DNA from 3 places in the Viridibacillus sp. FSL H8-0110 genome. Region 1 is predicted to be linked to each of the others. Evidence: riboswitches for the same ligand, from Rfam matches in the RefSeq annotation. Region 1 holds a riboswitch; each other region holds the start of a gene.
What was found. A riboswitch is a leader RNA that binds a small molecule or an ion and turns the genes downstream of it on or off. The one in region 1 is predicted to bind S-adenosylmethionine.
Positions count from the first base shown of each region.

Region 2: it holds a riboswitch for S-adenosylmethionine, as region 1 does, so the genes downstream of both, MHH98_RS14430 (methionine biosynthesis PLP-dependent protein) here and metK (methionine adenosyltransferase) in region 1, are expected to answer to the same signal.
Region 3: it holds a riboswitch for S-adenosylmethionine, as region 1 does, so the genes downstream of both, metA (homoserine O-acetyltransferase MetA) here and metK (methionine adenosyltransferase) in region 1, are expected to answer to the same signal.

Region 1 is NZ_JBBOPJ010000001.1:884,575-895,298, forward strand. It holds gene pckA (phosphoenolpyruvate carboxykinase (ATP)) at 1-1,118, opposite strand, end outside; SAM riboswitch class I at 1,321-1,439, shown strand; gene metK (methionine adenosyltransferase) at 1,703-2,899, shown strand; gene MHH98_RS04475 (gamma carbonic anhydrase) at 3,072-3,584, opposite strand; gene MHH98_RS04480 (alpha/beta hydrolase) at 3,706-4,503, shown strand; gene MHH98_RS04485 (alanine/glycine:cation symporter family protein) at 4,713-6,167, shown strand; gene MHH98_RS04490 (LLM class flavin-dependent oxidoreductase) at 6,399-7,400, shown strand; gene MHH98_RS04495 (isoprenylcysteine carboxyl methyltransferase family protein) at 7,447-8,022, opposite strand; gene MHH98_RS04500 (type III polyketide synthase) at 7,991-9,058, opposite strand; gene MHH98_RS04505 (tRNA (mnm(5)s(2)U34)-methyltransferase) at 9,214-9,786, opposite strand; gene MHH98_RS04510 (TIGR01212 family radical SAM protein) at 9,783-10,724, opposite strand, start outside.
Region 2 is NZ_JBBOPJ010000001.1:2,883,653-2,894,376, forward strand. It holds gene MHH98_RS14420 (methyl-accepting chemotaxis protein) at 1-483, shown strand, start outside; gene MHH98_RS14425 (tetratricopeptide repeat protein) at 703-1,632, opposite strand; SAM riboswitch class I at 1,805-1,908, shown strand; gene MHH98_RS14430 (methionine biosynthesis PLP-dependent protein) at 1,980-3,110, shown strand; gene MHH98_RS14435 (aminotransferase class I/II-fold pyridoxal phosphate-dependent enzyme) at 3,106-4,284, shown strand; gene MHH98_RS14440 (YoaK family protein) at 4,582-5,271, shown strand; gene msrB (peptide-methionine (R)-S-oxide reductase MsrB) at 5,449-5,874, opposite strand; gene msrA (peptide-methionine (S)-S-oxide reductase MsrA) at 5,871-6,395, opposite strand; gene MHH98_RS14455 (YpmS family protein) at 6,408-6,983, opposite strand; gene MHH98_RS14460 (GDSL-type esterase/lipase family protein) at 6,991-7,761, opposite strand; gene MHH98_RS14465 (DegV family protein) at 7,836-8,675, opposite strand; gene trhA (PAQR family membrane homeostasis protein TrhA) at 8,868-9,503, shown strand; gene MHH98_RS14475 (dihydrofolate reductase) at 9,613-10,092, opposite strand; gene MHH98_RS14480 (thymidylate synthase) at 10,105-10,724, opposite strand, start outside.
Region 3 is NZ_JBBOPJ010000001.1:2,361,943-2,372,666, forward strand. It holds gene MHH98_RS11795 (energy-coupling factor ABC transporter substrate-binding protein) at 1-272, shown strand, start outside; gene cbiQ (cobalt ECF transporter T component CbiQ) at 274-1,068, shown strand; gene MHH98_RS11805 (energy-coupling factor ABC transporter ATP-binding protein) at 1,061-1,909, shown strand; gene MHH98_RS11810 (alpha/beta hydrolase) at 2,697-3,338, opposite strand; gene metA (homoserine O-acetyltransferase MetA) at 3,507-4,415, opposite strand; SAM riboswitch class I at 4,507-4,614, opposite strand; gene galE (UDP-glucose 4-epimerase GalE) at 4,791-5,846, opposite strand; gene MHH98_RS11825 (glycosyltransferase family 4 protein) at 5,994-7,124, opposite strand; gene MHH98_RS11830 (sugar transferase) at 7,507-8,142, opposite strand; gene MHH98_RS11835 (aminotransferase class I/II-fold pyridoxal phosphate-dependent enzyme) at 9,074-10,249, shown strand; gene MHH98_RS11840 (hypothetical protein) at 10,605-10,724, opposite strand, start outside.

The sequences.
Region 1 (10,724 bases):
GTGAAACCACTTAAGAAGTGATACATTGCTTGTTCTTTTGATAACTTACTGATTGGAGGCAATACACCAAAAGCATCTGCAGTTAAGAAGATGATTGTTTTAGGATGGCCTGCAACAGATGGATCAACAATATTTTCGATATTTTGGATTGGGTAAGCAACACGAGTATTTTCTGTTAGCGAAACATCATCATAGTTAGGTATGCGTGTTTCCTCATCCACTACTACGTTTTCTAATACAGTACCAAAACTAATTGCATTGTAAATTTCAGGTTCTTTCTCTTTAGAAAGGTTGATAGTTTTAGCGTAGCAACCGCCTTCGATATTGAATACACCGTTGTCAGACCAACCATGTTCATCATCACCGATTAGTTTACGATCTGCATCTGCAGATAACGTTGTTTTACCAGTTCCAGATAATCCGAAGAACAATGCTACATCGCCTGCTTCACCAACGTTTGCTGAACAGTGCATTGAAAGAATACCTTGTTGTGGTAATAAGTAATTCATGATACCGAAAATTGATTTTTTCATTTCTCCTGCGTATTCAGTTCCACCAATTAGGATGATACGTTTTTCAAGCGAAACGATAATGAAAGTTTCTGAGTCAGTACCGTCTACTGCTGGATCCGCTTTGAAAGTTGGAGCAGAAACGATTGTGAAGTCAGCTTCATGAGTTTCTAACTCCTCTTCAGTAGGACGAATGAATAATTGGTGTGCAAATAAGTTATGCCAAGCGTATTCATTTACTACACGAATAGCTAAACGAGATGATGGGTCTGCACCTGCAAAACCTTTAAATACAAACAATTCTTCTTTTTCTTTTAAGTAGTTTACTACTTTAGTGTATAATGAGTCGAAGATATCTGACGAAATTGGTCTGTTTACTTTACCCCAATCAATTTTGTCTTTCGAACTATCTTCTTCAACCATATATTTATCTTTAGGAGAACGACCTGTATATTTTCCTGTGACTGCCCTTACAGCACCATCAACAGTTAGGATTGCCTCACCGCGTGAAGTAGCTTTTTCTGTTAATTGTGGTACTGAAAGTTGTTCCAGAATATTATCACCTTTCAATAATTCCTTCAGTTCATTCGTAATTTCTACTGAATTCATCGTTTTACGTACCATCCTTTTTATATTATTCCTCGTATTAGAGGGGATTTATAATTCATTTCGGAAATTAGTATAACACATTTAGTTAAATAATCTATACTAATTACCATTTAATTTTCATGAAAGTTGTACTTTTTTTTAGAAATAAAAAAGGTGTTGACAACTAAGGTATAATGTTCTAATATGAGAAATTGAACGGATACTCTTATCCCGAGCTGGTGGAGGGTCAGGCCCTATGAAACCCGGCAACCTGCATTGTGATTTTATGTGATGCGCTGGTGCTCAATCTGATGCAAGGATTTGATCCTTGAACGATAAGAGTGAAAGGTGCTTATGAATTATTCCCTTCCACTCATTAGTAATAATGGGGGGAAGGGTTTTTTTATTTAAAATAGACCAATTCCTAAATTTTTTATAAGTATGTGTAATTTATGCGGTTCTATTTATATATAGTGGCACTTTCTAGAATCCTCGTGTTAAAGGCAGCAACGGCTTGGCGTTCAATCCTACTGGAAAGAACTAACATGGGTAATGAGTACCGTATCATTTCCGAGGCAATCTCGCAGATAATAGGAGGAAACCAAATGACAAACCGTCGACTGTTTACATCTGAGAGTGTAACAGAAGGACATCCAGATAAAATTTGTGATCAAATTTCGGATGCCATTTTAGATGAAATCGTTTCAAAAGACCCGAATGCACGTGTAGCGTGTGAAACTACAGTTACAACTGGTCTTGTATTAGTAGCAGGAGAAATTACAACATCAACTTATGTTGATATTCCTAAAATCGTTCGTGAAACGGTAATGGAAATCGGTTATACACGTGGTAAATATGGCTTTGATGGCGAAAACGTAGCTGTTTTAACAGCAATCGGTGAGCAATCAGCTGATATCGCATTGGGCGTTGACCAAGCACTTGAAGCACGCGAAGGTTCAATGACAGATGAAGATATTGAAGCAATTGGTGCAGGTGACCAAGGTTTAATGTTTGGATATGCATGTAACGAGACACCTGAGTTAATGCCTCTACCTATTAGCTTGGCACATAAATTAGCAAGACGTTTAACTGAAGTTCGTAAAACAAACGAGTTACCTTATTTACGTCCAGATGGTAAAACACAAGTAACAATCGAATATGATGAAAATAATCATCCAGTTCGTGTGGATACAATTGTTATTTCAACTCAACATGATCCAGAAGTAACGTTAGAGCAAATTAAAGAGGATTTACAAGCACGTGTAATTGCTCCAGTTGTACCTACTGAATTACTAGACGAGAAAACAAAATACTTCATCAACCCAACAGGTCGTTTTGTAATAGGTGGACCAAAAGGTGATGCAGGCTTAACGGGACGCAAAATTATCGTAGATACTTATGGTGGATATGCTCGTCATGGTGGCGGTGCTTTCTCTGGTAAGGATGCGACTAAGGTTGACCGTTCTGCAGCTTATGCAGCGCGTTATGTTGCAAAAAATATCGTAGCAGCTGAACTTGCTGAGCGTTGTGAAGTACAACTGGCTTATGCAATTGGTGTTGCACAACCGGTTTCAATTGCAATCGATACTTTCGGTACTGGTAAAGTAAAAGAAACAAATTTAGTTGAATGGGTTCGTGAATTATTTGATTTACGCCCAGCTGGAATCATTAAAATGCTTGATTTACGTCGCCCTATCTACAAACAAACAGCTGCTTATGGTCACTTCGGCCGTACAGATTTGAATGTTCCTTGGGAAGCTACAGATAAAGCTGCCGTTTTAAAAGAAAAAGCTGGACTTTAATTCAATCTGAAAAATTACAATAACATAAAATATCCCGAGTTACATGTTGATTATTAAGTAATCAATTGTAGTTCGGGATGTTTTTTATTATATTATAGAAGAAACTCATAGCAAGAGATTAAAAAAACCTGAGAATTCGTTTGAAAAACGATACTCAGGCATCTTGATTGAATTATTTTTGAAGTGATTTATAATATTGTCCTTTTTCGTAATACTCGTTGACAATACGGTCCATATCTTTTTTATCTTCCTCTGTTAACTCTCTAATAACTTTTGCAGGGCGTCCAAATGCTAATGTGTTTGGAGGAATTTTCTTACCTTGCGAAACGAGACTACCGGCACCTATAAATGCACCTTCGCCAATCTCAGCACCATCTAGGATAATTGAAGCCATTCCTACAAGAGCGCCTCTTTTTATAGTACAGCTATGTAATGTTACTTGATGTCCAATTGTCACATCGTCTTCTAAAATAAGTGGATATGCAGGACTTTGATGTAAACAACATAAATCTTGGATATTTACTTTGCGTCCGATAATCGTAGGTGAAACATCTCCGCGAATAACTGTATTGTAAAAAATAGATGAATCAGGTCCAATAGTAACATCGCCAGTGATAATTACGTTATCACCGATAAAAACGGATGGGTCAATAGATGGTTTTTTGTCTCTAAATGGATAAATCATCGAAAAACGCCTCATTTCAAGTTATTATGTATTATTATCGTAACAAAAGGAAGCTATGAATGGAACTGAAATCGTCAGAATACGTTAATATATACGTAGGAATTTATGAGGTGAGATAGTAATGTGGAAATGGGAAACGGATGGCCAAGCAAGAGCTGTCGCTGTAATTATACATAGTGCATACGAACATCATCGTCGTTATGCATGGTTAATCGAAAATTTAAGAACATCTGGTATTCATGTTATTTCAGGAGATTTACCTGGACATGGTGAAGAGAGTAGACATAAACGTGTGCATAGTGAAGAGTTTAAAAGTTACGAAACATTTGTTAAACAACTTATGCAAGCAGCTTTAACATATAACTTACCTGTATTTGTTGTGGGACATGGTTTAGGAGCTATATTAGGGATCCATGTTGTTGAAAAATTCAAATACGAATGTACAGGTATTATAATAACATCACCTTGGATGCATTTAAAACACCAACCATCAAAGTTATCAAATGCTTTAACAGGTCTAAGTAAACTGACAGGCAATCTGAAAATCAATCACGAAATCAATATTAAACACTTAACGAGAAGCTATGAATTTTATAAAGAGGAAAAAGATGATATTTACTATAATGATGTCATAACTGTCAATTGGTATCGTGAACTTCATGGTTTCATGAAGGGAATATCACAACAAACGGTATTTCCAAATATCCCGATTTTATTAATGACTGGTGGCAACGATAAAATAGCGGATGTATCGTATGGTAAAAAATGGCTTTCTCAACAAAGTTTATCAGAGTATCAGTATAAGGAATGGAAAGCCTGTTATCATGATTTGTTCCAAGAACCTGAACGCGAAGATATTTATGCTTATATGGAGAGCTTTATCTTTAATACATTAAAATCAGTTGGATACATCATTTAAATTTTGACGGAATTTTACAAAATTCCGTCTTTTTTTATTTGTAACCGATTTCAATTGTCATATAACACATAAGGGATATTCCAAACTTTATTGTTTTGATATATAATACATAACAATTGCTATTTCGATAGAATGAATTTTCCTTTATTAGAAACTGGCAATATATATTATTCATGGAATAACTTATTATGATCAATGGGGGACAATAGATGGAAGCCATTATTACCAGTGTTTATGAAATTTTATGGGGACCGTGGATGATCTACGGTATTCTACTAGTCGGATTATTATTTACTATATTAACAAAAGGTGTACAAGTCCGTTTATTGAAAGACATGTTTAAACAAATCTTCAGTGGGAAAGAATCTGAAGCAGGTGTATCATCTTTTCAAGCACTATCCATGGCACTATCTGGTCGTGTTGGGACAGGGAATATTGCAGGTACTGCTACTGCAATTGCATTTGGTGGACCGGGTGCAATTTTCTGGATGTGGGTAATAGCCTTCATCGGATCTGCAACCGCTTATGTAGAATCAACTTTAGCACAAATATATAAAGAGAAAAGAAATGGTGTTTATCGTGGTGGTCCTGCATTTTATATAGAGAAAAGTACAGGGAAGCGTTGGTTAGGAATGATTTTTGCGGTAGCAGCAGTTGTAGCAATGTCATTTTTACAACCAACTGTGCAGTCAAATGCTATTGCTGACTCGATGTATACTGCATTTGGTATAGAACACTGGATTTCAGGTTTAGTCGTTTGTGTTATTTTGGGTGCTATTATTTTAGGTGGCGTAAAACGTATAGCTTCAGTAGCTTCTTTTATCGTACCGTTTATGGCACTAGGGTATCTTCTTGTTGCAGCCATTATTATTGTTATTAATATTGAGAAGGTACCTGAAGTACTTTCTTTAATAATTCGAAGTGCGTTTGGTCTAGATTCTACTTTTGGTGGGATGATAGGTGCTGCAATAGCATGGGGAGTAAAACGTGGTGTTTATGCAAGTGAAGCTGGACAAGGTACAGGGCCTCACCCAGCTGCTGCTGCTGAAATATCTCACCCAGTAAAACAAGGTCTAGTACAGACGGCTTCTGTATACTTAGCTGTATTTTTAGTTTGTACTGCAACAGCATTTATGATTCTATTCTCAGGTATGTATAATGTCCAATTAGATGATGGTAAAGGTGAATATTTAGTTGAAAATGCCCCAGGGGTTATCGCAGGGACAGCCTATACGCAAGCAGCTGTAGATAGTGCATTCCCAGGTGCTGGGGTAGGCTCGGGCTTTGTTGCCATTGCATTATTCTTCTTTGCTTTTACAACGACAATGGCTTATTATTACATTGCTGAAACGAATATTGCTTATATGTTTGAAGGGAAGCGGCAGAAAGTCGGCATACGCATCGTGCAAATTATTATTCTTGCTACTACTTTCTATGGTGCCGTTCGAACATCGGATTTAGCTTGGGTTTTAGGTGACATTGGTCTTGGTCTAATGGTTTGGGTCAATATCATAGCACTATTGTTCTTGGTGAAACCGTCTATAATAGCATTAAAAGATTATGAAGAGCAGAAAAAGCAGGGAATCGATCCTCAATTTGATCCCGTTAAATTAGGTATTAAAAATGCTGAGTTTTGGGAACAAAGAAATAAAGAAAGAAAATAAGAGTTTAACTGATATCTGACTCGATTTGTCCGATAATGAAATTATGTATGCATATAAAAATGTCAAAGTTTTATAATATAGTAGAGCGTCTCTTAGTCTGACAACGACTTAAGAGGCGCTTTTTTAGGTTTACATACAATAAAAAGCACTAAAGGTACCTCAAATGCCCTTAGTACTTTTTATTGGTGTTATTTTATAAGATTCGGTAATCTTTAGCTAGGAGGCGATTTTTTGGACATTCGATTAAGTATATTAGACCAGTCACCCATTTCTGAAGGTTCCAATGCTGTCGAGGCATTGCGACAAACAACTGTTTTAGCGCAAAAGGCTGAAGAATGGGGATATTCAAGATTCTGGGTTTCAGAACATCATGATACAACAACTTTAGCGGGTTCATCGCCTGAAATATTAATATCTCATTTAGCGTCAGTAACTAAGAGCATTCGCATTGGATCAGGTGGTGTAATGCTACCACATTACTCAGCGTATAAAGTTGCAGAGAATTTTAAGTTATTAGAAGCCTTATACCCAGGGCGTATAGATGCAGGGATGGGAAGAGCACCAGGTGGAATGCCACGTGCAACTCATGCTTTACATGATGGGAATTTTCGTGATGTCAATCAGTTCCCTAATCAGATTGATGATTTACTTATGTATTTGCATGATGCAGTACCAGAAGGTCATCAATTCCAAGGCTTAAAAGCAACACCAGTGACCAATAGTGCTCCACCTGTTTGGATGCTTGGTTCAAGCGCTAATTCAGCATTTTTAGCTGCGGAAAAAGGATTACCATATATGTTCGCTCAATTTATTAATGGTGATGGTGGCCCATCATATGCTAAGTCATATAGAGATCGCTTTAAACCATCTCAATATTTGCAACAGCCTAAGCAAGCAGTTGCCGTCTTTGTTGTTTGTGCAGAGACTGAAGAAGTTGCTAAGCGAATTGCATCATCAAAGGAACTGACTATGCTACGTTTAGTACAAGGGAAGCCATCAGCTGGAACACCATCTATTGAAACAGCTATGAATTATCCATATACCATTTATGATTTGCAAAGTATTGAAGAATTCCGTAAAAGATTAGTAGTAGGAAATCCTCAACAAGTAAAAGAGCAGATTGAAAATTTAGCAGAAGTATACCAAGCTGAGGAAGTGATGCTTGTAACGATTGCTTATAATTTTGAAGACAAATTAAAGTCCTTTGAACTAATCGCAAAGGAAATACTATAAAAATAACCTCTACTTAGCAAATTTAGCTATGTAGAGGTTATTTATTTTAATTAGAAATTTTATCAGGTTTATTAGATGTGTGATTGCTATATTGTGAAAGTGCTTCTTCTTCTATCGGAATACGTATAAGCATCATGCCATAATTAAGTAATGTAAAAATAATAGCAGTAAAATATGCCTGGAAAATAAGTGGTATAATGGCGATTTCAAGAGCGACAATTGCGTAATTAGGATGTGGCATCCATTTATACGGCCCTTGCTTTACTAGTTTAGCTCCGGGTAAAATAATGATTTTTGTATTCCAAAAACGACCAAGTGATTGAATAGCCCAAACACGTGCAAATTGAAGAGTTATGAAGGCTATTAGTAGATATGGCCAAAGTGGGCTCAGTGTAGGTTTAAGCCATAAGTATTCAAAAAGTAGGCTGCATAAAAAGAGCGTATGCATTATCACCATGAGTGGGTAGTGTCCCTGACCAGCCTCAATAGCTCCCTGTGTTTTTTGGTAGCGCTCATTTGATCGTGCAACCATTAATTCACCTAAGCGCTGTAAACAAATTAGTATGAAGACGATAGAAAACAGCAATTCATCACTTCCATTCCAAGAGTAATAGTTCACCACTAAAACCAGGTCCTAAAGCAGCCATTAAGCCAACATCTCCTTTATTAGCATACTCTGTCATTGTTTTTTCTAATACATATAAAACAGTTGGAGAAGACATATTGCCATGATCTTGTAATACGGTTTTACTTGGTATAAGCAATTGCGAATCTATTCGTAGAGCTGTTTCATAAGCAGCCAATACTTTCTTTCCGCCCGGATGTGCTACAAAATGATTGATGTTCGAAAGCCCTATTTTGTTAGCTTTTAAAAATTCTTCTACAAAAGGGGCTAGCCAATTTTCGATAACACTAGGAATACTTTTGGCGAATATGACATGAAAGCCTGTATTTTCAACAGCCCATCCCATGACATCCTCTGAGTTCGGAAGCCATTTGGAAGCAGTAGCTTTAATAGCGGGTAGTGGCTGGCGAGATGATGCCATGACAGCATCCCCACAAACGAGCGCACAAGCGACACCATCTCCGAAAAGCGACGTGCCTATAAGGTTACTTTTAGTTAAATCATTCGCTTGGAAAGTAAGACTACAAAGCTCCACACATAGTACTAAAACTTTTGAAGCAGGGTGGGCAATACAGTAATCATTAGCCCGACTAATTCCTGCGGCACCACCTCCACAACCTAGTCCCCAAATAGGAATCCGTACAACATGTTCAGAAAAAGGGAGTTTGTTCATAATTCGAGCATCAATACTTGGTGTGGAAATGCCTGTACTAGAGATGAATACAATGGCATCAATATCCTTCGTACTCACACCTCCAGCCTTTTCTAAACAGCGCTCAATAGCAGTAACGCCAAAAGAGACAGCGTATTCAATGTATAGCCGGTTACGTTCGGCGAAATCGTGGTCTTGTTTATACCAATCAATTGGCATAGTAAGATGGCGATTAAGAATTTCACCATTTTCAAAAACACGTAAATAGCGTTCCAGTTGAGTTATTTTTTTTGAAAAAAGAGTGCGAACAAAATGTTCAGCCTGAGTTTGTACTAATGTAAAGGGTGGATTATATGTACTAACTGCATGAATTTTTGGCATACTGATTCTCCTTATAAAAATAGAATATTATCAGTATCACTATGTGCAATGGCTTTTATTCATGTATTTTTTGTAGGTAATAAGGTGGAAGGTATAAAAAAGACTTCCATCACCTTTATAAACGGTAATAGAAGTCTTGTATTGTAGTAAATAGTTTATGGTAGGTCCTTCATTTTCTCTAGAGCAATGATAAAAGGAGGATCATTTTTTTGGTTGATAAATTCATAACGTAAAACATGAACATATTTCTGTGGTAAGTCACTAACATAAGCTAATAATTTATCGCGTTCATCCTTGCCACCTTCATGCCCATGGTAAACAACGAGAATAATCATACCGCCCACATGTAATAGGTCTAGTAAGTCAGAGACTGCTTCGATTGTTGTGCCAGGCTTTGTGACAATTGAGTGCTCACTGCCAGGTAAATAACCGAGATTGAAAATAGCTGCTTTAATAGGCTCTGATACATATTTTTTAACGTTTTGATGACCATCTAAAATAACAGTAGCTTGCTTGTCTAATTGGTTCTCCGCCAGACGTAACTTTGTTGCTTCAACTGCTTGCTGCTGCACATCGAAAGCATAGACATGCCCTTTAGGGCCTACAAGCTCTGCTAGAAAGGCTGTATCATGTCCATTGCCGGCTGTCGCATCAACCACAGAATCACCAGCTACTACTGTATCTGCTAGTAAAGCTTTTGTGTATTGTAATACGCGCTGCAGCTTCATTTAGTTGATACTTCCGCATGGTAATACTTCCCTTGCCAGCTACCTCGTCTTTCAAGTTCAGCATCAATACCATTTAAAACTTCCCACTTGTTAACACTCCACATTGGTCCAATCATTAAGTCGATAGGTCCATCACCTGTTATTCGGTGTACGATCATTTCAGGAGGGATGATTTCTAGTTGGTCAGCTACCAGCTTGATATATTCATCCTTATCTAGAAATTCAAGAATGCCTTTTTCATATTGTTTAACCATCGGTGTACCTTTTAATAAATGAAGTAGATGAATCTTAATCCCTTGTACGTCAAGATTAGCGACAGCTCGTGCAGTCTCCATCATCATTTCATTTGTTTCAAGAGGTAAGCCGTTAATGATATGACTACATACTCGTATATTGTGCTTGCGTAATTTTTCGACGCCTTCAACATAAGTCGCGAAATCATGTGCACGGTTAATCATTGTTGCTGTTTTTTCATGGACAGTTTGTAAACCTAGCTCTACCCATAAATAAGTTCTTTCGTTAAGTTCAGCTAAATATTCAACAACGTCGTCAGGCAAGCAATCAGGTCGGGTAGCAATACTAATCCCCATAACACCTTCTTGAGCTAAAGCCGCCTCGAATTTCTCTTTTAAGATTGGTAATGGGGCATGTGTATTTGTATACGCTTGAAAATAGGCCATCGTTTTGCCGTTTTTCCATTTTTGCTCCATTTTATGTTTGATTTTTTCGAATTGAACTGGAATTGGATCTACTCGATCACCAGCAAAGTCACCTGAGCCGGCTGCACTACAAAATGTACACCCGCCAAAAGCTACAGTACCATCACGGTTTGGACAGTCAAAACCAGCATCCAAAGCTACTTTATATACTTTGTGACCAAACTCATCACGTAAATATCGATTCCATGTATAATAACGTTTCCCATCAGAAGGGAACGG
Region 2 (10,724 bases), 2.0 Mb from region 1:
GCTGCCAGAGCTGGTGAGCATGGTAAAGGATTCGCTGTCGTTGCAAATGAGGTTCGAAAGTTAGCAGAGCAATCTCAAAAAGCAGCACGTGAAGTAACCGGGATTGTTTCGTCAATTCAATCAGAAGTACAAGCTATTGTCTCACAAAACCATGATGGTGTACAAAACGTCATACGCGGTGTTGAAGTGACAAATGAAACAAATGCTTCCTTAGATAAAATTATTAAACAAACAAACGAAACTGTAGCCATTATTAACAAAATGGTAGTTCAAATTGAGCAAACTTTAAGCTATAGCCAAGAAGTGGCTGTATCCTTTATAGAAGTAAATCAAATTGCTGAAAATACAGCTATGAGTACAGAGCGTTCAGCAGCTTCTGCAGAAGAAGGCTCTGCTTCAATGCAAGAAATTACAGCATCAGCGATTGAACTATCTCATCAGGCAGATGAGTTACGAAAAGTGGTTGGGGAATTCAAAGTATAACTTTTCCACTAAATGACTTGCAAACTCTAATGAGATTGCAAGTTTTTTTATTTCCCACTATTGATTTCGCTTTATAAAAATTTACTAAGTTCATACTATATCCCTCCTACCCTACACCTTTTCAAGACAACCTTTTATAGTAATATTAATGAATACACTTCAGTTATAGGCTCTATATAAACAAAAATGGCCAGAGATATTATCATTTCTCTCGGCCACTTACATATTTACATATTCATCATACGTTTTATTACCATGTACTTTGCATCCGTAAAGATAACATTGAGAAACATAATATGGCTCGAAGAAAATTTTAGGACGGTAGCCATTCAAAATACGACCAATCAGTGTATTATATTTTTCATTTGTATGTTGCAAGTCCATAATGGTTTCTTCAATATTCCCCTCTATGAATTCTCCATCCATCGCCCTTACTTTGCTTTCTACAATTTCATCAGTCGTTTCTGTCTTCATCTGGTCTATAATATCTGCGGTTTCTTCTACTCTACCTAATTGAATGAGTGAGTAGACATAATGTTCTACCCATTCATATGATCTAACTATTTCTCTCCATCCCATTTCAAATAACGGGATTGCTTCATCAAAATAGTTGATTTGAGCAAAAAGTTCAGCCACGTTTACTCCACCCATATAATTTTCATCATTTTCATTAACTTTTCTCAGTGTTTTAAGTACAGAATCGTGATCATCTAACTGTAAGTATGAAACCATTTCCGCATATTTCAAAAAATCGCCATCAGTTGCGGACTTTTTATAATGTTCTGCTGCCTTTTCAAAATTGTTCATATTAAAATATGCTGCTGCTAAGTTCGCATGGACTACTTCAGTATCTTTCATTTTTAATGCATATTCTAAAATCCTGATGGCTGAAATGTATTTTTCCATTCGCAAATAAATTTCACCTAGTAAAGCAAAAGGAAAATAATGCTTTGGCTGTTTTTCAATTGCTTCAGCTAAAAGGGGTAAAGTTTTATAATATTCTTCTGTGTCTCTTATATAAAAACATGCTAAGTTATGGAGCGATTGTATATCTCTCTTTTCCATTACTGCTTGCTCTAGCATCATTTGAGCTTCTTCAAATTTAAATTCTAGTAATAACTGATTAACAGCTATGTCATTTAAATTCATCTTGTCACCTTCCAATTCAACTATGCAATAATAGCATATTCATATAAAAATTGTACCACTTATAGAAATTTATAAACTTTTCAAATTAGATTTGCTTCATAATAAGGTTGATATTATCATATTCACATGGTAAAATTTCATTATTATTAACTTTCAAACAATTGAATATATTTACTTATCAAGAGAGATGGAGGGACTTGGCCCGTCGATATCTCAGCAACCACCCTAAATGCGGCAAGGTGCTAATTCCAGTAGACGTAGTCTTGTAGATAAGGAGATTGACTTCATATTTTGAAGGCCCTCTTCCTTAGAGGGCCTTTTACTTTTTTATAAAGGATGATGACATGATGACAAACAAAAACATTGCGACACAATTAGTTCAGCTGGGAAATCATACCGATTCCAAAACAGGTGCTGTGAACACACCAATCTATCTTTCTACCGCCTATACTCATGATGGGCTTGGCCAATCAACTGGTTATGACTATACACGTACAAAAAATCCAACACGTACCGTTTTAGAAGAAGGTTTTGCTAAATTAGAATCTGGAGACGCTGGCTTCGCCTGTAGTAGCGGGATGGCAGCTGTTCAATTAGTTCTATCCCTATTTAAATCGGGTGACGAAATTATTTTACCTGAGGATATCTACGGTGGTACATACCGTTTACTCGGTCAATACCAAGAACAATATGCAATCAAATCTCATTATGCAAAATTCTCTTCTGTATCAGAGGTTGAAGGTTTAATAAATGAAAATACACGTGCTATTTTCATTGAAACACCAACCAATCCATTAATGCAGGAGTTTGATATTGAACTTTATGCTAAGCTTGCAAGAAAGCATAGTTTATTATTAATTGTTGATAATACTTTCTTAACACCTTACTATCAACGCCCAATCGAGCTAGGTGCGGATATTGTTATACATAGTGCAACTAAATACATCGGTGGTCATAATGATGTTCTAGCGGGTCTTGTTGTAAGTAAGGGTAAAGAGCTTAGCGAAAAACTATTCACAAACCATAATGCTGCAGGTGCAACGCTTGCTCCAATTGACTCATGGTTACTGCTACGTGGATTAAAAACATTACACCTTCGCATGAAACAACATACTGAAAATGCTAAGCACATCGCGGCTTATTTAGAACAAGAACCTTTAGTAAAAGACGTTCTGTTTGCTGGTAAAGGTGGAATGATTTCCTTCCGTTTACAAAAAGGTGAATGGGTTGGTAAGTTTTTAGAAAACTTGAAGTTAATCGTCTTCGCTGAAAGCCTGGGTGGTGTTGAAAGCTTTATCACATATCCTACTACACAAACACATGCGGATATTCCTGAAGCAGAACGAATTGCTCGCGGTGTTGATGACTCCTTACTTCGTTTCTCAGTTGGTATTGAGGAAGCAGAAGATTTAATCGCGGATTTACAACAAGTTTTTTCTATCTTAGAAAAAGAGGTGTCATCATATGAGTTCAATTAATGAAAACATTGAAACAAGTTTAATCACTGCTTCTACTCGCGGTGATTACGAGCAAAAAACAGGTGCAGTTAATGTTCCAATATATTTATCATCTACTTTTGATCAAGAGCATTTCGATTCGTTTGGTCCATATGATTATAGTCGCTCTGGTAATCCAACTCGTGATGCATTAGAGAAAACGATTGCTGAACTTGAAGGAGGGGCACGCGGATTTGCATTCTCTTCCGGTATTGCGGCCATCGCGTCTGCATTTATGATATTAGAAGCTGGCGACCATATTGTTGTGACATCTGAAGTGTACGGTGGAACATACCGTTTTGTGACACAAGTGTTAACGAAATTTGGCGTTGAGCATACATTTGCTGACTTCTCTGATTTAACATCAGTAGAAGCGGCTATACGTCCAAATACAAAGGTGTTATATATAGAAACTCCAGCTAACCCGCTTCTAGGTATTACAGATATTGAAGGGGTTGTAGCTATTGCAAAGGCAAATGGTGCTCTAACATTTTTAGATAACACATTTATGACACCTTTATACCAACGTCCATTAGACCTTGGTGTAGATGTAGTGTTACACAGTGCCACTAAGTTTTTAGGAGGACATAGCGATATTATTGCAGGGCTTGCGGTAACAAAGGACGTAGAGCTTGGTAACCGAATCTACTTCATGCAAAACTCATTCGGTGCCATTTTAGGCGCACAAGACTCCTTCTCATTAATTCAAGGTATTAAAACGTTAAATGCACGTTTAACACAATCGACAGCATCCGCATCAAAACTTGCAAATTATTTAGAAGCTCACGAATTAGTAGAAGAAGTTCATTTCCCTGGCTTGAAATCGCATCCAGGTCATGACATCCATGCAAAACAGGCAAAAAGTGCTGGAGCTGTATTATCATTTAAATTACCTAATCGCGAAATCACTAAAGCGTTTGTTGAACATGTTCAAATTCCGATTTTCGCAGTTAGTCTTGGTGGCGTAGAATCAATTCTCTCATATCCAGCCACAATGAGTCACGCAGCTATTCCTAAAGAGGAACGCGAAAAACGTGGTATTACAGACGGTCTTTTACGCTTCTCTGTAGGCCTTGAAAATATCGACGATTTAATTGCTGATTTTGAGCAAGCATTTGTAAAAGCGAAAGAACTTACTGTTGTAGGCAATAAATAGATGATTGTATGAGTCGCTCCACTAACTTGGTGGAGCGTTTTTTTCTATTTAAATGCAGTTTATTCATTACAGTAATTCCAAAATTCAGCTATAGTTTCATCAGAAAAAGCTTCCTATTGAAAAACTTAGATCGTCTGCAATGGTACTCAGCAGTTAAATCGAAAATATTTCTGAAACAGAATAAATGAAAATTGTGAGGTAAAGCTATAATTATTCATGCGACTTTTCTTTTACAAAAAAAGAAAACGAATTTTCATATTGGGAAAACAGGACATCTTTGATAAGGAGATAAACCAAATGGGAAATAAAACGAAAAACTTACTCGCTTTATCACCTAATTCATTGATTATGGGCATGATATTAGCTTTAGTTGGAGGATTTTTAGATGCTTATACGTATATTACGAGGGACGCAGTGTTTGCGACGGCACAAACAGGGAATATGGTATTATTTGCGGTGAGAGCTGCAAGTACGGAATATAACGGTGCCATTCTTAATATACCGCCCTTTTTGGCTTTTATAGCTGGAGTCTTGGTAGCAGAATATATAAAAGATAAACATACTAGCCACAAACGAGCTGTTTTACTTTTGGAATTCGCGATTTTATTTATAGTCGGATGGTTACCTACTAGTGTGCCAAATATGCTTATCACCATGTGCATTGCGTTTGTGTCTTCCTTACAAATTGCCACCTTCAACAAACTGGAAAAATGGAGTTACAATTCAACCATAACAACAGGGAATCTAAGAACCGCAGCTCAAGCTTCTTATGCTGCATTCGTGAAACATGATTCAGAATCGATGCGGAAATTTAATGGTTTTACTGCTATTATTCTTTCCTTTATAAGTGGTGCTTTAATTGGGACCTTCTTTAGTACGTATCTAGGAAAAACTTCCATCTGGATAGCAGCTGGAATTATACTGATCACCGTAATCTTATATCATAAAAGCAATGAAAATTCAAAAGAACCTCTAGAGAACTATTGACGCACGAATAAATACTTAATAAATTTACATCCCGATCTTCCAATGAGCATAACAACCATAATATTGTTTGTCGCTCTCTTTATATTTAATTCAGTAGTAAACTACACTTTGTAGTCTATTCTCTGAGTTCTACACAAAAAAAGGCAACCCACAAAATGTGGATTGCCTTTTTCATTTTCAATCAAAATATTTTAAATATTCACCATAGCCTTCTTCTTGTAATTTATCTTTAGGTATAAATTTCAAGGCAGCAGAGTTAATACAATAACGTAACCCTGTTGGCTGAGGACCATCTGGGAAAACATGTCCTAAATGTGAATCAGCTTCTCCACTACGCACTTCAGTGCGACGCATACCAAAGCTTGTATCGAAGTTTTCTTGTATACTAGCACCTTCCACCGGCTTGCTAAAGCTTGGCCATCCGCAACCTGCATTGAATTTGTCTTTTGAGTGAAATAAGGGTTCCCCAGATACGATATCAACGTATAGACCTTCTTCAAAATGACTATCATATTCGTTTTGGAATGGTGGCTCTGTCCCATGCTCTTGCGTGACATGATATTGCATCGGTGTTAATGTTTTCAACTTTTCTTCTTTGTTCATGATTTTGTCCCCCAATGCTGTTGTTGGAATGTAACTCGTCCTGAGCCAATTGAATAGCGCTCGTAATGTGCTGGATTCTTTTTGTAATAATGTTGATGATAAGTTTCTGCTGGGTAAAACGTTGTTGCTGGTAGAATTTGTACAGCGATTGGAGCTTTAAATTTACCTGATTCTTGTAATGCCTTTTTTGATGCTTCAGCTTTGTTACGCTGATCTTCATCATGGTAGAAAATGGCTGTCATATAAGACTGTCCACGGTCATAAAATTGACCACCAGCATCTGTTGGATCGATTAAAGTCCAGTAAAGATCAACTAACTTTTCATAAGAATAAATCGCTGGGTCAAAAGTAATTTGTACAGCTTCAAAATGTCCCGTTGTTTCACTACAAACTTCCTCATAAGTCGGATTTTCTGTATGTCCCCCAGTGTAACCAGATATGACGGACTCAATGCCCTCTTGCTGATCGAATGGTTTTACCATACACCAAAAGCATCCACCTGCAAATGTTGCTAATGCCATGTGCTACTCCTCCTATTCTTGAACGGGTACTGTTACTTCCAGTATAATCTTACCTTCTTTTAAATTAAATTCTTTTGCTTGCATGCGAGAACCTGAAAGTACTTCTATTTCTGTTAAACCCATATATACTTCCTCTTTGTTTGGACGAATAACCATCCAAGAAGGTAAATCTACTGAGTCATTTAATAATTTCAATGCCGTGCTTGGAGGGATATTCAACATTCCAACTTCTACATTTGTTTGTTTTAATATAAGATTGCCTTCTTCATCAATTGTTGGATCAAATTTCATCGTAATAGGCAGCTCCATACCAAAAACACTAAGCTCACTTACTAAAGACACTTCTTCATTGATGTACATATGTACAGGGATGGATTTAGCTTTCATCGCGTCCTGAATGTACTTGTTTGCAATGGCTTCAAAATCCGCTGGTGTTGTTTGAACTGATAGTTTACTACCTTCAGGCATTGCTGTTGTTTCTGGTATTGGCGCATCAGTTGCCGGTTTCGTAATGAACACAAACAATCCAATCATTACTGATAACATTAATGCAGTTAAAAAGAAAAAAGCTATTTTCCACTTATTCACCGTCACATCACTCCTTGAAGTCCATTTCCCCGTTGGTTAATTTTTTTAAACCGCATGACTTGATTGACCCTATTATGCGATCCGTCATTTCATCGTAGCCTCTTGCATTAGGATGGAAAAAGTCCGTATGATAAACCATATTCTCGTTCGAATCGAATAAATCCTCTACATTTACAAAACATGCATTTTTATCTGCCTCTGCAAAATCTTGAATATCTGTATTCCATTCATACAAAATCGTATTTAGGTCCGATTTTTCCTTCGTAAAGATAGAAAGAGGATTATAAACGCTTATTAAAATTATGGGCGCAGATTTATTTTTTTTTCGAATTAACTCCATAATTTTACCATAACGTTTTTGAAATTCGATGCGTTCCGAATCAAATGCTTCTTTATTTAAATTCATCAAATCACGTCTGACAATTTTCATCAAGTCATTTCCACCCATAGTGAGCGATATAAAATCAGCTTTTTTTAATTGTTCGTCAATTTTACCGCTCTCAAGCTGTGCTACGAGTTGATCACTTCGTCGACCTTTTTTTGCTGTATTTTCAACTTCGACGTATTTAACGCCTTCCCAGCCAAGCATCTGATCCGATAATCTACCGACATAACCTTGCTGATTTAACTCATCGCCAACACCTTCTGTTAAAGAATCACCTAAAGCAACGTAAATAATGTCTTTAGGGATGACTTCTTCAATAACTGGCATTTTTATTTCTTTGCTGCAAGCACTTAATAAAAGAAGTGCAAGCATGAAAATTATTAATTTCTTCACGTTCCATTTCTTCCTTTCGTTAAGTACGTCTAATGAAAGAAAGCAGGGAATGAAATCATCCCCTGCTCATCATATTAATCGGTATAGTACATAAAGCCAATTGCACCTGGGCCTGTATGTGTACTAATAATTGGTGAAGTATAGGCAAATTTCGTATCCATATAACCTGATTCTTCAAGTTGTTTTTTAAGTGGCTCTGCCATTGCTAACCCTTCAGCATGCGAAAGACCCACTCCTTTTATAACTTTCCCTTGTGTATCTTCTTTAAACTGATTAAATAAATATTTAACTACTTGTTTATGGCTTCGTACTTTTGCCACTGGGTTGTATGCTCCACCTTCAAGTGAAGCAATTGGTTTAATATTAAGTAAAGAACCAATCATACCTTTCCCTTTACCAATACGGCCACCTTTAATTAAATTATCTAAAACGTCAACAACGACGTATAAATTTGTATTTTCACGAACTATATTTAATCTTTCAACGATTTCTTCAACTGATTTACCTTGGTCAGCTAATTGGCAAGCTTCAAGTACTTGGAACCCTAAGCCAAATGAAGTAAAACGTGAATCAATAACGGTTACTTTTGAATCCGTCATACTTGCAGCAGCTTCTGCTGATTTTACAGTACCACTCATACCGCCAGTCATCATGATTGCAATAATCTCGTCGCCATCTTTTCCTAGTTCATCAAATAATTCTTTAAATACACCTGCAGCAGGTTGAGAACTTTTTGGTAATTCCTTCGCTTTACTCATTTGATCAAGGAATTCGATTGGAGTAATATCGACACCATCAGTATATGTTTGACCTTCAATATGAATTGATAGTGGAACGATATGTATTTCGTGTTTTTCAATTTCTTCTTTTGTTAAATCCGCTGTTGAATCCGTTACTATATGAATTCGTCTCACATTGACACATCCTTTATTTCATTGTTCTTATTATAAATTTAAAGCAAGGTCATTGTAAACCGTTAGCTATTTATTCTATTTTACTAGCTTTTGTCACACGATACACGTGACATTTGTCAGTTCAAATGCATTAAAATCAGTCGCATAATAGAAATATACAAAAAAACTTTCCGCAACAAGGAGGCAATTCATATGCAACAGGCTTTTGATTATAAAAACACGAAAGAAGAAATATGGAATGCCATAACACATGGCATCGCTTTCTTATTATGTATTCCAGCGCTTGTCTTACTCATTATGAAAGCAGTTGATAAAGGCTCTACACTATATGTTGTTAGCTTCATCGTTTTTGGCGTTTCAATGTTAATTCTATTTTTAGCTTCAACTTTACTTCACAGCATGCCTGAAAAATATAAAAAAATCTTTGCTATATTAGACCACTCATCTATCTACATTTTAATTGCAGGTACATATACACCTTTTCTGTTGATTGCATTAAACGGAGCACTAGGATGGACTTTATTTGGTATCATTTGGGCGTTAGCGTTACTTGGTATTCTTTTTAAATGTTTCTTTATCCACCGTTTTGAATTTGTTTCAGTGATCTTCTACATTCTAATGGGATGGCTTATTATTATCGCTATTAAGCCATTATATGCACATATTACTGGTGCAGGCTTCTCTCTACTTTTAAGTGGCGGGATTTTATATACGATAGGTGCTTTTTTCTACGCTTATCGAAAAATACCTTATAATCATGCGATCTGGCACTTATTTGTCATTGCAGGTAGTGCCATGATGTACTCATGTATATTGTTTTATGTATAATTGACTTTCTTATTTCCATTATTAGTTTGTCACTTATTTAACTATAATATAGTCAATTCAAATAAAAGGTTGCCACTAGTTACTTACCAGTGGCAACCTTTTCATTTACTTATTTACGCTCATATACCAAATACGTAAACTTCAAACCATCGTCTGTTTCATTCACTTCAGACTGGGAAACAACTTGCCATTCTTCATCATATGATGGGAAAAATGTATCGCCTTCGTATTGTTTTTCAATCTTCGTAACGTAAAGACGATCTGCCATTGGCAATGTAATACGGAAAATTTGCTCGCCACCAATAATCATTATTTCCTCTGATTCTTTTTTAGCTTGGGCTAATGCTTCTTCTAGTGAATGCACTATAACAATACCTTCTCTTACATACTTTTCATCACGTGTAATAACGATATTCGTACGACCTGGTAGAGGCTTACCGATAGACTCGAACGTTTTGCGCCCCATAATCATCGGTTTTCCCATCGTTGTACGTTTAAAATAAGCTAAGTCCCCTGGTAAATGCCATGGCATTGCATTATTTAAGCCAATAACGTTATTTTCATCATGAGCAACGATTAATGAAATCATTTACAAACCCCCTTATACAGCAATTGGCGCTTTAATGCGTGGATAAGGATCATATCCATCAATTGCTAAATCCTCTATTTCATACTCAAAAATGGATTCTTTTTCAGTTTTAATAATAAGCTGTGGCAATTCACGTGGTGATCGTGATAGCTGCTCTTTTACTTGATCAAAGTGGTTACTATATAGATGTGCATCACCTAAAGTATGGACAAAATCCCCCACTTCTAAGCCACATTCTTTCGCGATAAGATGCGTTAATAACGCATATGAAGCGATATTGAATGGTACACCTAGGAATACATCTGCACTACGCTGATAAAGCTGGCAAGAGAGTTTCCCATCTGCTACATAAAATTGGAATAGTGTATGGCATGGTGGCAAAGCCATATCATCTACTTCTGCAGGATTCCAAGCACTGACAATATGGCGACGTGAATTAGGATTGTTTTTAATTGATTCAATGACATTTTTCACTTGATCAATTGTTTCCCCATTATCTGCTGGCCATGAACGCCATTGTTTACCGTATACTGGTCCAAGATCGCCAAATGCTTGAGCAAAATCTTCATCATTTAATACTTTCTCTTGGAAAATAGTCATTTGCTCTTCGTATTGAACTTTAAATTCAGGAT
Region 3 (10,724 bases), 1.5 Mb from region 1:
TTGTCATTCTTGCTATTTTCCCTCTTTTCATTCAAAAAGGGGCTGAATTTGGAGGAGCTGATGGTGAAGCTGAAGCTGCCATTGGCGAAATTAATGCTTCGTATGAGCCTTGGTTCTCAAGTATTTGGGAGCCACCAAGTGGTGAAATCGAAAGTCTATTATTCTGCCTTCAAGCAGCCATTGGTGCTGGTTTTATCGGTTACTTTGTTGGTCTAACAAGAGGTAAATACAAACGCAAAGATAATGTGAATAACAAAGAGGGTCAAATATAAGATGCTTCTTATTGATAAATATGCTTATATGAATCGTTGGCAGCATATTCATCCAATAGAAAAAATGGTATTCACCTTTTTTCTGATGTTATTTTCGTTAACTGTGAAAGATACACTTGTATCACTCATCACATTCACTGTGATGAGTGCTTTTACAATTTTAGGTGCGAAAATTCCTTTTAAATATTATTTCAAGTTATTATTAGTGCCTAGTTTTTTCCTATTATCGAGTATGCTTACAATATTAATTTCAGTTTCAAGCAATCATAGCTTAAGCCCCTCTTCACTTTGGACAACTGAATTTTTAGGATTTCATATTTTTATTACAGAAAATAGTGTAGAGACAGCAATCCAATTATTTTTTACAGTGCTAAGTAGTATTAGTTGCTTATATTTCTTAACATTGACTACACCCATCCATGATATTTTACATGTATTACGTAAGCTGAAAGTACCAGCATTATTAATCGAATTAACTGAAATAACATATCGCTTCATTTTCGTTTTTTTAGAAACATCACTTAAAATTCATCAAGCACAAAATTCTCGTCTTGGTTATTTTACTGTGAAACAAAGTATCCACTCATTAGGTTTACTTGTTTCCACTTTATTTGTCCATGTATTTCAACGTTCTAAAGAATTAATAATTGCAATGAATTCTCGGTGCTATACGGAAGATATAAAATTATTAGAGGGTGAGTATTCATTTTCTAAAAGAAACTGGGTATTAATTGGACTCATTTCTTTTAGCATTGTCTCTGTTTATATTCAGTTTGGAGGAAGTCTAAATGGATGAGCTTTTTTTTGACATACAACATCTTACACATAGCTATCAAGATGGGACGATTGCATTAAACGAGCTTTCTCTTTCAATAAAAAAAGGTAAGAAAATTGCACTACTCGGTAATAACGGAGCTGGTAAATCTACATTATTTCAGCATTTAAATGGGATATTGCAACCCACTTCAGGTGAGATATATTTTAAAGGAGAACGGATGGAGTATGGGCGCAAATCTTTATTACAGTTACGAGAGCAAGTAGGCATCGTATTTCAAGATCCAGATTCTCAATTATTTTCTGGCACTGTAAAACAGGATATCTCGTTTGGTCCAATTAATCTTGGCTGGTCTAAAGAAAAAGTAGTTGAACAAATTGACTGGGCGATGCAAGAAACTGAAGTTATCGCCCTACAACAAAAACCAATTCATTTTTTAAGTTTAGGACAGAAAAAACGTGTTGCTATTGCTGGAGTTTTAGCAATGAATCCCGATGTCTTAATATTAGATGAACCATCTGCAGGTCTCGATGCATATTATTCTAAACAAATCATGTCACTTTTAAATACGATTCATAAACCGCATAAAACTATTATTTTATCGACACATGATGTGCATTTTGCATATGAATGGGCTGATGAGATCATTGTCATGAGTGATGGACAAATTCTATATCATGGTGATCCTGTCTCCGTTTTTAAACAACCTAACTTACTTTCAAAAGCTCATCTTGAGAAGCCATGGGTATTTGAAACGGCAGAGCAATTACTGCAAAACGGCATGTTAGCAATTGATGTCCCCTTCCCTCGAAATAGGGAGCAATTATTTCAACAATTTAAGGCAGACATAACAGTAAAGTAACAATTATTATTCTTAAACCATACTAGTATTTTTCTAGTATGGTTTTTATTTTCTCTTAGACGCTGGATTTTGATCTTATCTATATAGACTACCGAGGTTTATACTTAATCAATATTTATTCATACGATAATATTATAGTTATTACTATTTACAATTAATATAGAAATAAACAAAGCCACGAGCGACTTTTTACCATGGCTTTGTTTATTTTTCTTCTATTTAATTTTTTGCTTGTTCTAAAGTGGTTTTTTCTATTTAGTATCCGCTTTTTTTTATACTACAAATCAGCCAGCACCTTTTTTAATAGAATTATTTGAATATATAAAAGAAAATTCCGACTTCATGAATGTCATTCTTGGTCCAACTTCTGCTCATTTAGTAGTTATTCAACAATGGTTAGATAGTGGTATGAAACAAACACCCTATGAAATATCATTAATACTTTTCAATTTGACGGTTCAAGGACCTAGATCTTCTATTGGACTCTGAATTAAAGGCAGGATTATAAACTTTTCATCTTTTTATCAAAAGCAAACAGTCAGTTGATGAGATTGTAATGGCAGCTGGCTGTTTCTTCAAATACATGCTTTACAGGAATCTCAGCTAATTTCATCTTAATTGCCTTCATTTTCATTTATTCTAGATAACTGGTTCTTGTCCCCATAGAAAAAACACCTCCACGTTGATTTTTAGAAGTAGGATACCCAATTTTTCAACGAAAGGTGTTTTTATTTGTCTCATTTTTCTATGTCAGTACATAATTTTTCTCGTAGCATTTAAAATATAGTTAAGAAATTTGTTCTTTTAAGAAAGTGACTAAGTCTAAGTGATTAGCTGGTGTAACACCATGTCCGTCTGGATAGCTCTTAAACGTGACAGCTGCACCTAATGACTCAAAGAAGTCCTTACTTTCAAGACCCCATTGATGCGGTAGAACATAATCATATTCACCATGAGAGATGAAAATTGGCATATGTTCCACTGATTGTTTATGATATTCGTTTTTCACAAAATCAGGAATATAACCACTTAAAGCGACAACTGCTGTCAACTTATCGCCTAAAACAAATGCTAGTGACTGTGCTAAAATAGCTCCTTGGCTGAAGCCCATTAATACAACTTTCTCTACATCAATATTATAAACGAAAGAAGCTTCATCTATAAATTCTCGGATAAAATGAACTACTTTATCAAAAACTGGACGATCTGGTTCCCCTATATCTTGAATTGTAAAGAAGGCATAACCAGGTTTATGTGTAATAGGGCCACGCAAACTAAAAATATGACAACTATCTTTAAATTCAGCTACTAATCCAGGTAAATCTTGCTCATTACTCCCCATTCCATGTAATAAGAAAATGGCTGGGTATTTTTTAGATGGATCCATATTTTTTGGTTCTGTATGAATAAATGTAAAAGGTGAGTTCATTAATTGTCTTCCCTTCGAGATAAACTATATTTATAATAGCATAAAGTATGCTTTGTTGGTGCTCACCTTTAGATTTTAATAGAAAATGGTCTTTACTTATAAAGAGTATCTACAAAAAAAGAAAATGCCCTATGCTATTTTACTAATAGAATAGAGCATTTATTTATATTATTCCCACTCAAATGGTGTTTCTTGGTACACATAGTAGTTCAGCCAGTTAGAGAACAATAAATGCGTATGTGAACGCCAAGTATTATATGGCTGTTTTGCTGGATCATCATTTGGAAAATAATTTTGAGGAACTTCTATATTCAACCCTTTTGCAACGTCACGTGAATATTCGTCTGCCAAAGTATGAGCATCGTATTCTAAATGCCCAGTTATCATGATGTGCTTTTCATCTTCTGACATGACAATAAATACTCCAGCATCATCAGAGGCTGAAAGTAGTTTGAGCTTTGGATGAGCTTCAACTTCTTCAATAGATACAGATGTATTCCGTGAGTGTGGTGCAGTGAATATATCATTAAAACCTCGAACAAGCTTTACAGTTGGATCTTTGATTGTATGATCATAAATTCCTGAGCATTTCTTCGCAAGTGGGAATTTCCCAATACCATAATGATGATAAAGTGCTGCTTGTGCACCCCAACAGATATGTAACACAGAAGTGACATTTGTTTTAGTCCAATCCATAATACTGACGATTTCTTTCCAAAAATCAACATCTTCAAACTCCATTAATTCAATCGGTGCACCCGTTATAATCATGCCGTCAAAGCGTCGGTGCTTAACATGTTCAAACGTCGTATAAAATGATTCTAAATGTGTTTTACTAACATTTTTTGAAACATACGTTGCAGTATTTAAAAACGTTACGTTTACTTGTAGAGGTGTATTACCAAGTAGACGTAATAATTGAAGCTCAGTTTTCTCTTTTTCTGGCATTAAATTCAAAATTAATATATTTAAAGGACGAATATTTTGGCTTTTTGAACGGTCCTCTTCCATTACGAAGATTTTTTCCTCTTTTAGTAATTCCGTTGCTGGAAGGTTTTTCGGAATATTAATTGGCATAGCTATTTCTCTCCTTTTTGTCTATTATGTACACGCATATAAAAAGCCCTCATTCTAAGGATAAGAATGAGGGCTAACTTAACACGCTCGTTTCTTATCTTCCAAGACTTTTGTCTTGTAGGACTTAGCACCTTTCTGATTAAATCAGAGGTTGCTGAAGCTTCACAGGGCCTTATCCCTCTGCTTCTCTTGATAAGAATATGTAATTGATTTAATCCTATCATTAAATTGTCAGATAAGCAAACATTTCTGTCAATTTAACCATAGGAAATAAGCCCTCATAGTTTTCCTATAGGGCTTTAGAAAAGTATTTTAAAACAGGGTAATTCAGTATGTTTAATACAGTATAAATCATATTCCATTTTTATGCAACAATTACAAATCAGTTATATATAACAACTGATTTTCTGCTACATTCCTTACCTTATAACCATTTGGATTATTCCTTTGCCATCTCCAAGCATCTCGACACATATCTTCCAAAGTTTTTTCTGCTACCCAATTCAGTTGTTGTTTTGCTTTTGTCGCATCTGCATAGCTAATGGTAACATCACCTTCACGTCGATCACTTATTAGGTATTTAATTGGAATACCTGAGACATATTCAAATGTTTTTACAACTTGTAGGACGCTATATCCTTCACCAGTACCTAGATTAAATACTCTCCATCCATACTTTCCTTTTAAACTTTCTAACGCTTTTACATGACCTTTTGCCAAGTCTACTACGTGAATATAATCACGAATACCGGTTCCATCAAGCGTTGGATAGTCATTTCCATATATATTTAAAAAAGGTAATTTACCCGTTGCCACTTGCGTAATATAAGGCATCAAATTATTCGGAACGGAAAAAGGATCTTCTCCTATCATGCCACTTTCATGTGCTCCAATTGGATTAAAATATCGTAATGAAACAATGGAAAAAGAATGATTGGATTGTGCAAATTCATATAAGAATTTTTCAACAGCTAGCTTTGTTGTTCCATAGGGATTCGTTGTATTTAAGGTTGCAGTTTCAGGGATAGGACATTGTTCTGGGGTGCCATAGACAGTTGCTGATGAACTGAAAACGAGTTGACGTACTTTATACTTATTCATTAGTTCGACTAACTGGATTGTGCTTACCAAATTCTGCAAGTAGTATTTAATTGGATTGTGGAGGGATTCTGAAACAGATTTGGAACCTGCTAAATGAATGACGCTATCGATTGAATAGTTTTGAAACACCTTTTCTAAATCTTCTTTATGACTAATATCTACGGAGAGACATGTTATTTTTTTCTTTGTGATTGCTTGCATACGATTGATTACTTCTTTATTACTATTAATAAAATTATCTACAATAATGATTTCATGACCAGCTTGGATTAACTCGATACATATATGTGAGCCAATATATCCTGCTCCACCAGTTACTAGAATGTTCAATGCTTCTCTCCATTTCTTAACTTCTTTGAATTACTTATTACATTCTTCCTCCTAGAACGAGATGTCTTTAGGATAATCGCCTCCTTTAATACAAATCCGTTTGTAACTTGTCTAAATTTAAAAATCTAGAGAATTGCTAATAAAAACTTAGTGATGATCAAGTATTGTTACATCTATTATCTGTTTCTTTTCATTTTGAGCCTGTAAATACTGACTCACTGTTTTGTCATACATAGAATGAAATGAGAATCTATCTTCAAAATAACGGCAACCTGCATGACCAAGTTGCAGCCTTAAGTCGCTATTCTCTAGTAATTGAATCAACTTGTCTTTAATAACTTGTATATCATGATTTACTATATACCCTGTTTCATTATCGATAATGAGTTCTTGTACACCCCCTACATTCGAAGCGATAACTGGTAACTGAGCTCTCATTGCCTCCAAGATAGAAATAGGTAGTCCTTCAAAATTAGACAAAAGGACAAAGATGTCAGCCTGTTGTAGTTGTGTTTCTATATCATCACGAGAACCTAGAAATGTAACGCGGTGGTCGATACCATTTTGTAGCGTTAACGTTTTTGCAGCTTCCATCTCTTTTCCATCACCTATGAAAACTAGCTGCCACTCATTTTCTTTCATTGAGGAAAGAACTTCAATCAAAAGATCTTGACGCTTAGGTTGCTCAAATCTTGCTACCATAACGATTTTTGATATTTTATTTTGAGGAAAGCTATGTTTATTACTATTCTGAATACCATTATGAATCGTCGTCATTTTTTCTTTTTTGCCAACTTTTTTTTTGATAGCAAGTGCGTAATCATAATTTGAAACAGTAATAATTCTAGTCGTTTTTCTCGCAAATGCCCTCTCGATTTGTTGATAAATCCAACGTTTTATTGGTTTTACTCCTTCAGTAAATGCCCAACCATGTGCAGTAAAGACAGTTGGTATATTTAAAGAAAAAGCTGCTAACCTACCAACTACACCCGCTTTTGATGAATGAAGAGCTACTACATCTGGATTAATACGACGTAATATGGAACGTATTTCAAAAAATGCACGAATATCAGCTACAAGGTGAATAGCCCATTTTAAATTTTGAAGTTGAATAATGCTTATATTCTTTTCATTTAACGGCTTAAAAATGAGTTCTCCTTTTGAAGTGAGTATTGTTACTTCATGTCCATCTAAAGCAAGTTGTTTTGTGAGAGCAAGTACATGTGTTTGAGCTCCGCCAGTTGTATCTAATTTCGTGATTATTTGAACAATTTTCATTAACTCACCTTTCTTTGATCTTTGTGTTTGCCAATATACGCTGATTAATGAAACTGTTCTCCATATGACCAATTTATTTACCTTGAAACCACCATTAACGAATGCTTATGATTACACAAATACTTTGCTGCAATTATCTGGTTTTTAATATGGAATTAATAGCCGCTGTTAACAGTCAAACATTACTGCCTGTAATACAGTTACAAATACTAAAAACCTTCTAAGAATCTATTATGTATAAGTGAAATAAGCTATTATTTCTTTTTACTCCATCATTTTTGGCTTCACATGTCAGTTTACTGGATGATCAAACTTCATTATTTTTCGACTTGCTCGCAATACATGGCCATTTATATAGATGAAATATAACTTGAATTACATATCAATAAGCTCCTTCTCGACTAAAAACCACACGAATAGTGCGAATTAATATTTTGATATCGAGTAGTAAAGAGCAATTCTCTACGTAATCAATGTCATAATTTATTTTTCTTCCATGAGGAATATTAGAACGTCCATTTATTTGCGCCAATCCTGTAATTCCTGGTTTCATATTCAATCTTTTAGCCTGTTCTACATTATAATAAGCTGTAATTTCAGGTACTTCAGGTCTTGGTCCTACTAGACTCATTTCACCTTTTAAAACATTAATAATTTGTGGTAGTTCATCTAAGCTCAGTTTTCTTAGTAACTTCCCTATACCTGTCATCCTCGTATCCTGTGAGTTCTTAAAAACAAACTGTTCGGGGACCCCACCTTCCCAGTCAGTCACTTTACACTTCTTACTAAGATCATTACGCATCGTCCTGAACTTCCAAATTTGAAAGTTTGAGTAATTTAATCCCGTTCTCTCTTGTGTAAAGAAAATAGGTCTTCCAGATACAATTAGTAATGCAATAGCAATTATTAGCATCATAAGTACAATAATAGGCAAAAGAATACTAGAAACAACTACATCTAATAGTCTCTTTCCATATTTAGCATAAAACCTAGGTCTATACATTACATTTATATGCATATCAAACCTCCTTTTTTACCATCAATTTCGAACTACACTTATAACAAATGTATTGATTCTATTAATTGATTTAGAATACACATTCCATTTTTATCGAAAATAAAATATTTCATAGAAGATAAAAATTTGCGTCAAGTTCATTCTAAACCTTATTTTTCACGGTCTTTTCTTTAAGAAATATATGAACATATTTCTTCTTTTATGATGAAATCTAAGTTAAGTATATTTATTTTTTAAACATTTCTATATCAATGAAGGTAAAACACTAAGAAAAAGCATCATGTTATAGTTTTTTTGAAAATTTAATAAGGTTTGCAACACTTCCATAGTAAAAACCAACTTTATAATAGTTTATTTTGAAAATACATACAATTTTCCACAAAAAAATCAAATGCCTACTATAAGACATTTGATTTACCATAAAATTTTTATTTTGAACTTTTTACAGAGTTAACTAAATCCTCACTAAAGTTTGCCAATTTTTTTGATACTGTTGAGACAGATTCAATTGATGATATACCTACTTTATGACTATTCTAGTCCGAATCTGTATCATAAACTGTTACAAAATCTATTTATTAGAACTCGGAATCTTCACTCTAAAAATGATAGATGATTTATTTACTATAACCCCAAACAACAATTCGATTGTTACATTTTGTATATTTACATAATTAAAGCTACCATATAGTAGTAATATATAGATCATTTTTAGAGGCAAGCCAATATAAATATCACTTGTATTAATATATTTCACTAGTGAAGATGAACTAAAATCTCTTTTTTTAATCTTAAAACATTTATAAACATTGAACATTCAGAGAATATTTATCAAATAATATGAAATTACTAAAGTTTATCTGTTACATAATAGCTTTAGTATGTTAAAATATTTCTTAAAATTACTTTTGCAACTAAGGAGTGCTTGCATGTGAAAATCGAAAAATCAAAAAAAATGGCTATGTTTCCAAAAGCAATATTCGGTGATTTGAAAGCGGCGGCCAATGCGAAAGCAGCTGAAGGCGTTAAATTAATCGATTTAAGCTTAGGAAGCCCGGATCTTCCACCAGACGAAAAAGTACGTAAAGTATTGTCTGAGCGTAGTGCATTAGCCAGCTCATATGGTTATACACTAAGTGGTACGAAACGATTCTACGAAGCGGTAGCCCGTTATTACAAACGTCGTACTAATGTAGATTTAGATCCTAATACGGAAATTATTCAAACAATGGGTTCACAAGAAGGACTGGTCCATTTACCGATGGCCTTCTGTAATAAAGGTGACTATGTACTAACGACGAACCCAGCCTACGTAGCCTTTGATGCCGGTATTCATCTTGCAGAAGCTATTCCTTACTATATGCCTTTATTAGAAGAAAATAATTACTTACCAGATTTCGATGCAATTCCTGTAGAGGTTGCTGAAAAGGCAAAACTGATGATTCTTAACTTACCAGGAAATCCAGTTCCTGCAATGCCTAACGAAGCATTTTTCGCTAAAGCAGTTGCATTTGGCCGTAAATATAATGTCATTATTTTACATGATGCTGCCTATTCAGAATTCTATTTTGAAGGCGACCGTCCATCAAGCTTCCTTGCTACACCAGGAGCTAAAGAAGTCGGCATGGAAATCAACTCTCTTTCTAAAAGCTTTAGTTTAGCTGGTGCACGTATTGCCTACATAGCAGGAAATGCTGAGATGATCTCAATTATCCAAGAACTAAAATCTAATTTGGATTACGGAACTTTTGAGCCAATCCAAGAAGCTGGTATTGTTGCATTAGACAATGCTGAAGAAATAACAGATCGTCTTCGTGCTACATTCTCAAAACGCCACCATATTTTAATGGATGGTTTAACTAAAATTGGCTGGAACGTAACACCTTCAAAGGGTGGTATGTTCGTCTGGGCTAAATACCCAAATCAAGAAATGAACGATATCGACTTTGTATATCACGCAATTAAAGAAACAGGCGTAGTCATGGTACCAGGTATCATCTTCGGTGATGCTGGAGCTGGTTATGTACGCTTAGCACTTGTTCAAAATGAAGAATTAATAGCTGAGGCTGTTGAACGACTTGCTACATTATCAGTAGTGCACGCATAATAGCTTTTGACCGCAATAGGGTAATACCTTTTGCGGTTTTTTTGTGGTGAAGGTGATGGGAATTTTTCTTGTGATATAAAACACTCAGCTTTTCTTTCAACCTCTCGCTCTTTTTGGGCTTCCTTTTGTGCTATTATGGCTCTCTTTTAACCTATTCAGCTCTTCTTTTAACTCACTCGCTCTTTTTGGCCTTTCTTTTGTGCTACTCGAGCTCTCTTTTAACCTATTCAGATGACTCCGTTTTTTATTTGTTCAATTGGTATATTGTATTTTCCGCATAAAGGTCTATGTTTAAAAGATCTATTATTCACTTTAATTGAATGAATTACTGCTCCTAATTGAGCTTTGTTTATTACTAGAGCTCATTTAGTTTTTGGATAAATAGTGCGATTTCTTTCGACATGATGTACGGTACAGTTGTAGGTGCAGTTTTAATTACTGTACGGCTATTAGGCATAATGATTGTTTTATAAAT